DNA from 3 places in the Photobacterium sp. DNB22_13_2 genome. Region 2 is predicted to be linked to each of the others. Evidence: riboswitches for the same ligand, from Rfam matches in the RefSeq annotation. Region 2 holds a riboswitch; each other region holds the start of a gene.
The links. A riboswitch is a leader RNA that binds a small molecule or an ion and turns the genes downstream of it on or off. The one in region 2 is predicted to bind thiamine pyrophosphate.
Positions count from the first base shown of each region.

Region 1: linked by a shared signal. The riboswitch ahead of thiB (thiamine ABC transporter substrate binding subunit) and the one ahead of thiD (bifunctional hydroxymethylpyrimidine kinase/phosphomethylpyrimidine kinase) in region 2 are both predicted to bind thiamine pyrophosphate.
Region 3: linked by a shared signal. The riboswitch ahead of thiC (phosphomethylpyrimidine synthase ThiC) and the one ahead of thiD (bifunctional hydroxymethylpyrimidine kinase/phosphomethylpyrimidine kinase) in region 2 are both predicted to bind thiamine pyrophosphate.

Region 1 covers NZ_JBNNXU010000017.1:45,555-48,832, forward strand. Annotated here, with positions in the region: gene thiP (thiamine/thiamine pyrophosphate ABC transporter permease ThiP) at 1-961, opposite strand, end outside; gene thiB (thiamine ABC transporter substrate binding subunit) at 999-1,979, opposite strand; TPP riboswitch at 2,089-2,188, opposite strand; gene ACVA58_RS20595 (DUF547 domain-containing protein) at 2,297-3,079, opposite strand; gene leuD (3-isopropylmalate dehydratase small subunit) at 3,250-3,278, opposite strand, start outside.
Region 2 covers NZ_JBNNXU010000004.1:164,228-167,505, forward strand. Annotated here, with positions in the region: gene ACVA58_RS08265 (hypothetical protein) at 1-88, opposite strand, end outside; gene ACVA58_RS08270 (PhnA domain-containing protein) at 342-914, shown strand; TPP riboswitch at 1,113-1,211, shown strand; gene thiD (bifunctional hydroxymethylpyrimidine kinase/phosphomethylpyrimidine kinase) at 1,273-2,100, shown strand; gene ACVA58_RS08280 (ABC transporter ATP-binding protein) at 2,121-2,891, shown strand; partial or broken gene ACVA58_RS08285 (ABC transporter permease) at 3,004-3,278, shown strand, end outside.
Region 3 covers NZ_JBNNXU010000040.1:16,594-19,871, reverse strand. Annotated here, with positions in the region: fluoride riboswitch at 148-211, shown strand; gene ACVA58_RS27410 (voltage-gated chloride channel family protein) at 295-1,662, shown strand; TPP riboswitch at 1,773-1,870, shown strand; gene thiC (phosphomethylpyrimidine synthase ThiC) at 1,990-3,278, shown strand, end outside.

The DNA.
Region 1 (3,278 bases), on a different contig from region 2:
GTTGTACCGCCAGCCAGAGTCCCGGGCTGCTCAGGGCATCGAGGGTCTGGCGATTAAGTCCGGCAAGTATAACGGATAACAGCGGGGGCAATACCAGCAGCAGAGCCAACCCTATCCAGCATCCATCCCAGCAGCGGCTGGCAAGGCTATCAAATTGACTTTGGCGCGGGTTGGTGACGGATTGGCTGGAGGTCGCCAGTGGCTTGGCAAAGCGCTGGCTCATTAATACCAAGCTGCAGCACAGTAACATTTGCCACAAGGCCAAGATGGCACCGCCAGCTAAATCAAAGTCATAACGCAGGGCTTGGTAAATAGCCAGCTCAATGGTCGTTGCTTTGGGGCCGCCACCCAGCGCCATAATGACAGCAAAACTGGTAAAGCACAGCATGAACACCAGACCGATGGCATGGGGCAGCTGCTGGCGTAGTCTTGGCCAAGCGATAAAACGGAAGGTTTGCCAGCTGGACATCCCGAGGTGGGTGGACAGCTGGTGCTGCTCAAACGGGATCCCCTCAAGGCTTTGGACAAACAGTCGGGTCGCCAGTGGTAGGTTGAGAAACACATGCGCCAACAATATTCCCTGAAGGCCATAGAGCGAGAAGCTTCTCTGCCACCCTAGTTGAGTCAGTGCGCTGGCCAGTAATCCATTGTTTCCGTAGATCGCCAACAAGCCGAATACTGCGACCAGTACAGGCAGTACCAAGGTCATGGCAAAGATCCGCATCAGTAGGGCTTTGCCAGGGAATTGCCGGCGTGACAGGGCATAGGCAACGGGAATAGCAGGCACAATACTCAGCAGTGTCGAGAGCAGGGCTTGGGTAAAGGAGAAACCGGTAATATGCCGTAGGTATGGATCATTCCATAGTGCGGCAATATCAAGATCGCTGGCTTCATTGATCAAGGCGGCAAGAGCCCCGACCACGAGAAAGAGAATGAGCCCGGCAGTCATGAGACCGGGCATCAGTTGGGTGGTACGTGCGTTCAAAAGTGAGTGCCTACTACTTGGTCAGTGCTTGTTGCCACTCGCGTACCCAGCTTCTGCGCTGTTTGGCAACCTCTTGGGCAGAAAACTCCAACGCCTTTACGGGTAGGGTTAGCACTTTGAATTCAGCGGGCTGCGCGACATTCGTCACCGGGTACATCCAGTTACCCGTCGGGATCACGGATTGGAACTCTGGGGTCAGGATAAAGGCTAGGAACTGATCGGCCAGCGCCTGGTTAGGGCTGCTTTTTAGTTTGGCGGCAACCTCCACTTGCATGTAATGCCCTTCGCTGAAGTCGGCTGCTTTGTACTTACCATCCTGCTCGGCAATCAGGTGATAGGCCGGCGAGGTGGTGTACGATAGCACCATGTCGGACTCCCCCTTGAGGAACATACTGTAGGCTTCAGACCAGCCTTTGGTGACCGTGACTGTTTTCTGGGCCAGTTGCTGCCAAGCGTCAGAGGCTTTATCGCCATAGACCGATTTCATCCACAGCATCAGGCCCTGCCCTGGTGTTGAGGTACGCGGATCTTGGTAGATGATGCTCAAATCATCACGGTTGACCAACTCATCCAAACTCTTGGGTGGATTTGCCAGTTTAGTGCTGTCATAGACAAAGGCGAAATAGCCGTAGTCATAGGGAACAAAGGTGGTGTCGTTCCATCCGTTAGGTAGGGTAATTTCGCTGGTATCAACCTGGTGCTCTGTCAGCAGCCCGGTATTCTTGGCTTCGGCAATCAGGTTGTTATCAAGGCCAAGCAGTACATCGGCTTTGGTGCGCTTACCTTCAAGGCGGACACGGTTGAGGATGGACACCCCGTCATCAAGTGCGACAAATTCCAAATTACACTCGCACTGTGCCTCAAAGGCTTTTTCGATCGCCGGTCCCGGTCCCCAGTCTGAGGCGAATGAGCTGTAGGTGTAAACCGTCAGGGTATTGTCCGCGGCCAGTGCCGGAGCGGCAGCCAAGGTAAGAAGAGGGAGTAATTTTTTCACTATGCGCTCCTGATGCTCTTGCGTCCGGCAAGAGGAATAATAATCGTATGAGCGGCACAGGGTTGAGCATAAGGCTGGCATCATGCCAGCCCCGCGGGATAACAAGGCATACCGTATTGAACTCAATTCCTACGCCAGCATTAACTGGATCAGGTTCTGTGGGTTTTGCCTTAGCAATCTCAGCGACAAGCGCTCCCCAATGAGAACGCTTGTTATTGTAATGTGCTGAGGTACGGGTTGCCAGCAGGAACGCTCTTTTATGCCCAAATCATGTAATAAGATTTGGAATGAGTGTGGGGGCCAGAGAAAAGCTCTAACTACTTGGCATCATTGAGCAACCAGTTGTAGTCATAACTGATCTTATTAAGGGTGATCTGCGGCCCTTGTCGGTATTGGTTAATGTGCTTTTGGAGTTGGGACTGGCTACCAAAGTCACTGCCATACCAGTCATAAATTGAAGAAAGTGTGGTTTTTCCGCTTTGCGGGTTGACGCCTTTACGGCTGTTGATAAAGCGTACGGCTGACTTCTCCAACAGGCGTTCGTTGTTGTTGGCAGTGAATGCTTCTGATTGGAGGTCAGGGCAACCCAAGCTGGCGCAGTTGACCACATAGTGGATACGCGGGTCACGCCAGATAGGCCGTAAGATACGGTGCTCGATATCATTGAGCGAGAGAGTCTTTCCGTTGATGGTTAGCACTTGCTCATCCCATGGCCCAAAGTTGAAGAAGCCTCCCAGTTTGGTGATCGACGAGATGGGGTAGTTATCGAGGATAAGCTTGACCGTTTGGGCATTGTAGAGGTTTACCCAGTAGGCAAATTGTTCGTTGCGGTTTAGTTGGTGCGGATCGAGCTTGGTAAGATCACGCAGGTAGCGGTCCAGTTCATACTTGTCGCTGTCAGTAACCCGGCCATAGCGGAACAAGGTTTGGTTAGGCTGGACGACAAGGTATTTATCGAGCAGACGCTGCCAGCGGCGGTGATCAACCGTTTGTGAGTTGCTGGTGGCATATTGCTGCCAGTAGGGCCATAAATTGGCCTTGGGCGCCGAAATGGCACTGGCCGATAGCAAGAGAAATAGCAGACTGACAATAAAACGCATAGGGGATCCTCAGTGAAGCATCACTGTCTAAAGTGGTAACAAGATACTTGGGTATCATTAGCTTAGACGACCCGGTAGGGAATGATTTTATTGCAAAAAAGACAAAATAAAACGCCCCTAGCACAGGCTTGGGGCGTCATTTTTTACCGTTGCCAGTAAGGTATGCTCGGCTAAGCTAGGAACGCTGGGATGTTACGCT
Region 2 (3,278 bases):
CCGCATTTCCCGACACGGTATTGACCACATCGTCATCATCACACCCAATAAGTGCTAAAGCCGAAAGTAAAAAAAGTGCCTTCTTCATATATATTCCTATAATTTTTCTATAACTACTTGTTTAGGCACTTTGATCTTAGTCTCAATTCAACAATACTCCCCACAATTCTGTTGCAATATTTTTACTTAAGCCTTAAATCAGGCTGTTTTTTAAACGTATGTTAATGAGGGTATTGTGATCTTGATCTTGATTCCTTTCCTTCTCAAAATTAAATGGCATAATAAACAGAATAGTTACCTGTATGGTAGCTAACACCATTACACTTCCTTGGAATTTTCCTATGAGCATTGAATCGATCGTTAAAGAGCGCTCTGGCGCTAAATGTGAACTGTGTAGTTCAGAAGACAACCTGAGCGTTTATGAAGTACCTGCGTCTCCTGATCAAACAGCAGGTAGCTGTGTGATGGTATGTGGTACTTGCCGTACAGAAATCGAAGATGCTGAAGCTCTGGACCAGAACCACTGGCGTTGTCTAAACGACAGCATGTGGAGCCAAGAACCAGCGGTTCAGGTAATGGCTTACCGCTTGCTAAAACGTCTTTCTTCAGAAACTTGGGCACAAGATTTGCTCGATATGTTGTATATGGAAGAAGACATGATCGAATGGGCAGAGAAAGGCATTGCACTTGCTGAGCTTGATGCGATTAAGACTGTTGATGTAAACGGCACTGCTCTACAGGCAGGTGACAATGTAACTATCATTAAAGATCTGCCAGTAAAAGGCTCTAACCTTGTGATCAAGCAAGGTACCGCTGTACGTGGTATCCGCCTGACTGACAACCCTCTGCATGTTTCCGGTAAAGCAGCGGGCACCAATATGGTTATTATTGCTGCATACTGTAAAAAGATGTAATTAAACTGGCAGCCACACACACCGTGGCTGCCAATTCATTTCTCTTCTGTATTTTTCTTCATCCATCACCTCATTTTATTCCTAACATGTTTGCCCTACTTTAAAAAACATGTTTAGATTAGTCACATCTTCAGGCATTTAAGCTCGAAAACCTTTTTTCAGGTCAATATTCAATATTGACTAGATAAGTAATATTTTGTCCGTTAGTCGGGGAGCGCCGAGCGCTGAGACCACGTAGTGGGACCCGTTGAACCTGATCCATTTAATAATGGCGTAGGGAACTAGCTGTACTGCCCTATCTCGCACCCCGCAAAGGTTCGATGGCATTGGCTACCTTACGTCTTTGATAGAGGTAACTATGCCAATTTCTTCAAACACTCCTATTACCCTTACTATTGCTGGCTCTGACAGTGGCGGTGGTGCAGGCATTCAAGCCGATATCAAGGCGATCTCAGCAACCGGTGGTTATGCCTGTTCTGTTATCACAGCCCTTACAGCACAAAATACCCAGGGTGTTACTGGGATTCTAGGCATTGACCCAGCATTTGTAGAACAACAGCTCGATGCCGTATTTACAGACCTAGATGTAAAGGCCGTTAAGATTGGCATGTTAAGTGATGCAAACATCATTCGCATGGTCGCCAAGAAACTGCGCCAATACCAGCCAACATTCTTGGTTATTGATCCCGTCATGGTGGCGACTAGTGGTGACCTTTTGCTTGAGCAAGATGCCATCTCAACGCTCAAATTAGAGCTACTTCCCCTTGCTGATGTGATTACACCAAACCTCCCTGAAGCTGCAGCCTTAATCGGCTCTACGCTTCCAGAAACCGAACAGCAAATGTCTGAAATGATCACTGCTTTACGTGAAATTGGCTCACGTTCCATTCTGCTTAAAGGTGGCCACCTAGAAAAAGATGACTTCAGTACGGATTTACTCATCCTTGAAAATGACGTTATTCGCATGAGCACACCACGAATTGCAACCCGCAATACCCACGGTACTGGGTGTACACTTTCGGCGGCTACGGCCTCCTTCCTTGCCCAAGAATACCCGCTAGAAGACGCGGTTCGACATGCCAAAAGCTATATCACTAAGGCTATCGCTCATGCAGATGAGCTGCAAATCGGCTCAGGACATGGTCCGGTAAACCATTTTTTTTCCGGCCACTTTAAGCCTGAGTAATAATGGAAGCTGTAAACAAAATGAATAACACTCTTAGTGCTGACAAAGCCGTGGGGATGACTATCACTATTGAGCAGCTAACGCTTCGATATAATGATGCAGAGCATCCATTGTTCAAACAGCTAGATGTGACGCTACCAGCAAGAAAATGGACATGCCTGCTTGGTAAAAGTGGCTGCGGTAAAACCACCCTGCTTCGTCACCTTGCCGGTTTACTCGAAGATAATGTGGTCTGGAATGGCAGTATCACGACCAGCAATGCATTACCACTTGGTGGCAATCTGGCCTATATGGCACAGCAAGATCTTCTCTTGCCATGGCTCAATGTTATCGATAATGTTTGCCTGAGTGCACGCTTTGGTTCATCAAAAAACATCGACAAGCAAAAGGCATTATCACTGCTAGATGCGGTAGGACTAGCAGATCAGGCAGATTCCATGCCCAGTCAACTGTCTGGTGGTATGCGTCAACGTGTGGCACTTGCCCGTACCTTGATGCAAGACAAACCAATAGTCCTAATGGATGAGCCTTTCTCTGCACTAGATGCGGTAACGCGGCATAAATTACAGTCATTGTCTGCAACCCTGCTTGCAGATAAAACAGTCTTGTTGATCACCCATGATCCCCAAGAAGCACTGCGGCTTGGCCATCATATTTACATGATGGCTGGCTCTCCAGCATCAATTAAACCATTACCCGTTCCATTAAATACGCCACCTCGCCAATTTGATGGTGAGCTTGCAGCCCTCCAGCAAGGTATTATCAACGAACTGGAGAATGACTATGTCTGATCAATCCATGTCGGCCAAATTGAGCAATCCCTTACTTGAACATCAGACAGCGAATCCACAAGCAGGGAAAGGCGCTACGTCATTGGCCTCGCAGCATCTACTCCGCTTCGTTATTAGTGTGTCTATCATCTTGGGCTTATGGCAAGCCAGCGTAGTTGTTTTCGAGCTTCCATCATTTATCCTGCCAGGGCCTATTGCTGTTCTGACCAAGCTAATAGAGCGTGCAGATGTTCTATGGCACCATACGCTAGTAACTGGGACTGAAGTACTTTTTGGCCTTATTCTGGGCTTGGCAATGGGGTTGTTTTTCGCCCTGCAAATGCTGGTGTTCGAACCCCTTCGTCGTTGGCTGCTACCTATCTTGATCACCAGTCAAGCAATACCTGT
Region 3 (3,278 bases), on a different contig from region 2:
GAACTTCCGGAGTACAGAAGCCGTTTAGCCTAACTACATTAATACCCTCAGAACAAATACAGGCACGTTTGCCATATATAACTGGATATTATTACTTGTTGTTTGTGGGGATAAGCGATAGCATTTATCCCTTGTCATCGCTTTAAGACGCTGACGGGTGATGGAGTTCCACCTTTAACCGCTCAACCGAGATAATGACTCCTGCTGTAGTAGGATAGATCCGTCTATGGTGGGGCTTTTTATTTGCCATAGCATCTATCCTTGAGAGTAATCCGAGATAAAGATAGATATGGTATGGCGCATCCATTAAGTTCAAATCCTAAAATTTTCGTCCAAATCCTCCGTTGGACGCTTCTCATTATTCCCGTTGCCGTTATCGTCGGCTCGCTGAATGCCTTTTTCCTGTGGATCCTCAGTGTTGCTACTGCAACTCGAATTGATCATTCATGGCTCATTTACTTTTTGCCGTTGGCTGGCCTGGTGATTGTTTACTGCTACCGAAATTTGGGGAAGAACTCCGAGGGTGGTAACAACCTCATCATGGATGAGATTCACGAACCCGGTGCAGGTATTCCAGCCCGTATGGCACCTTTAGTATTGGTAACAACCGTACTAACTCACTTGTTTGGTGGCTCGGCTGGCCGTGAGGGGACGGCCGTGCAAATTGGTGGTGCATCTACTCACTGGTTAGCACGTAAGTTTAAGCTAAATGAGTCTGATACTCGCCTTATTCTGATTGCTGGAGTAGCAGCTGGCTTTGGTGCAGTATTTGGTACCCCGTTGACAGGTGCTATCTTTGCCCTTGAGGTACTGGCGATAGGCCGCTTGCGTTATGATGCGATAATTCCAGCCTTGTTCGCTGCGATTTTGGCTGATGTGGTTTGCTCTGCTTGGGGCGTGCACCATACTCACTACCGAATTGATTTTCTTGAAACCATCACCTTGTTTGAGCATGCGGTCAAAGTGGACCTGTGGATGATCGCCAAGATTGTTGTTGCAGCGGTAGCATTTGGATTGGCGGGGTATTTGTTCGGTGAGCTAACCCATGCCTTCAAAGATATCTTAAAGGCGACTCTTAAAAACCCGTATTTGATTGTGGTGGTTGGTGGTTTAATTGTTATTGGTGCTGTGCAGCTAATTGGTAACTATGACTATATCGGTCTGGGTGTTTACTCAAGCCGAGAAGGTGGTGTCAGTATCTTAACTGCTTTCCAGGAGGGGGGGGCCGAATGGTATAGCTGGTTAATCAAGCTGTTGTTGACTGCAATCACCCTTGCTGCTGGTTATAAGGGCGGCGAGGTCACACCGCTGTTCTTCGTTGGTGCAACCCTGGGTAATACTATGGCTTGGGTGCTCGGTGCCCCAGTTGACTTGTTTGCCGCTCTTGGCTTCCTGGCGGTATTTGCCGCTGCAACTAATACACCACTTGCCTGTACCATTATGGGGGTGGAGTTATTCGGTGCCGATCACATGCTGTATTTCGCAATAGCTTGCTATACCGCATATTTCTTCAGTGGCCACACTGGGATCTATTCATCGCAGCGAGTGGCGGTACCTAAGCTGCTTGATCTGGATGGCGCACCGAAGATCACCCATAAGCTGGGTGAGTTGAGAGAAACTCATTCTTCATTGCTTAAGTCACTTGTGAAGCGCTTCAAATAATTTTGTGAGGGCGTAGTGTGTTATGCAAAGGTAACAATGTTTTTGCCAATTAAGTATTAATTTTGTGGGTTCTACCTTGCCGTGGCTGAACCCCTTCCATATACTGCTAATTCAACTTGTCGGAGTGCCATTTGGCTGAGACCGCATTGCGGGATCCGTAGAACCTGATCAGGCTAATACCTGCGAAGGGAACAAGAGAGACTCTTCTGTATCACTGTATTCACAGTGACAGTATCAGACGAAACTATACACCCTACGTATAGCCTCTTGTTTACGCACCCATCCGCCAAGCAACTTCCCCTTTTATGGATAAAAAAGGAAATTGCTATGTCGAATCGCAAACAAGCGAGACTGGAAGCGAAACAATTTATCGATTCACTGACCACCCAGGCTTACCCTAGCTCTCGGAAAGTCTATGTTACCGGTAGCCGCGAAGATATCCGTGTACCCATGCGTGAAATCAACTTGGCCGATAGCCTAGTTGGTGGTACCAAAGACGATCCCGTTTTTGAGCCCAATGAAGCAATCCGTGTTTATGACACTTCGGGCTTTTATACCGATCCGGATCAACCGGCTGATATCTATGTCGGCCTGCCTAAACTGCGTGAGTCATGGATTGAGGAGCGGGGAGATACCGAGTACCTTGATGAGTTAAGCTCGCAATATTCCAAGGCTCGCTTGGCCGATGACACGCTTGATGAGCTGCGCTTTGAACAGCAGGCTCGTATCCGTCGCGCCAAGGCTGGGGCTAATGTCACTCAATTACACTATGCCCGTCAGGGGATCATTACGCCCGAAATGGAATTTATCGCCATTCGTGAGAACATGGGGCGAGCAAGATATCGCGATGAAGCGCTAAACCAACAGCACCTAGGCATGGCCTTTGGGGCAAATCTTCCTGAAGAAATCACATCTGAATTTGTCCGCCGTGAAGTTGCCGAAGGCCGGGCTATCATCCCTTGTAATATAAATCACCCTGAATCTGAACCGATGATCATTGGCCGTAATTTTTTGGTCAAGGTGAATGCCAATATCGGCAATTCGTCGGTTAGCTCTTCTATCGAAGAAGAGGTTGAGAAATTAGTGTGGTCTACTCGTTGGGGAGGCGACACGGTGATGGATCTCTCAACAGGCCGAAATATTCACGAAACTCGCGAGTGGATCATTCGCAACAGCCCGGTTCCGATTGGCACCGTGCCTATGTATCAGGCGCTGGAAAAGGTGAACGGCATTGCTGAGGACCTTAACTGGGAGGTGTTCCGCGATACCCTACTTGAACAAGCGGAGCAGGGCGTTGACTACTTTACTATCCATGCTGGTGTCTTGTTGCGCTATGTCCCAATGACGGCCAAAAGGGTCACCGGTATTGTCTCGCGCGGCGGTTCGATCATGGCCAAATGGTGTTTGGCTCATCATCAGGAAAGCTTCTTGTATGAACACTTCCGCGAAATATGTGAAATCTGTGCCCAGTACGATATTGCCCTGTCATTGGGGGATGGCTTGCGTCCGGGGTCGGTGGCTGACGCCAACGATGAGGCACAGTTTAGCGAGTTGCGTACCTTGGGGGCGCTGACCAAGATCGCATGGGAATACGATGTCCAGGTAATGATCGAAGG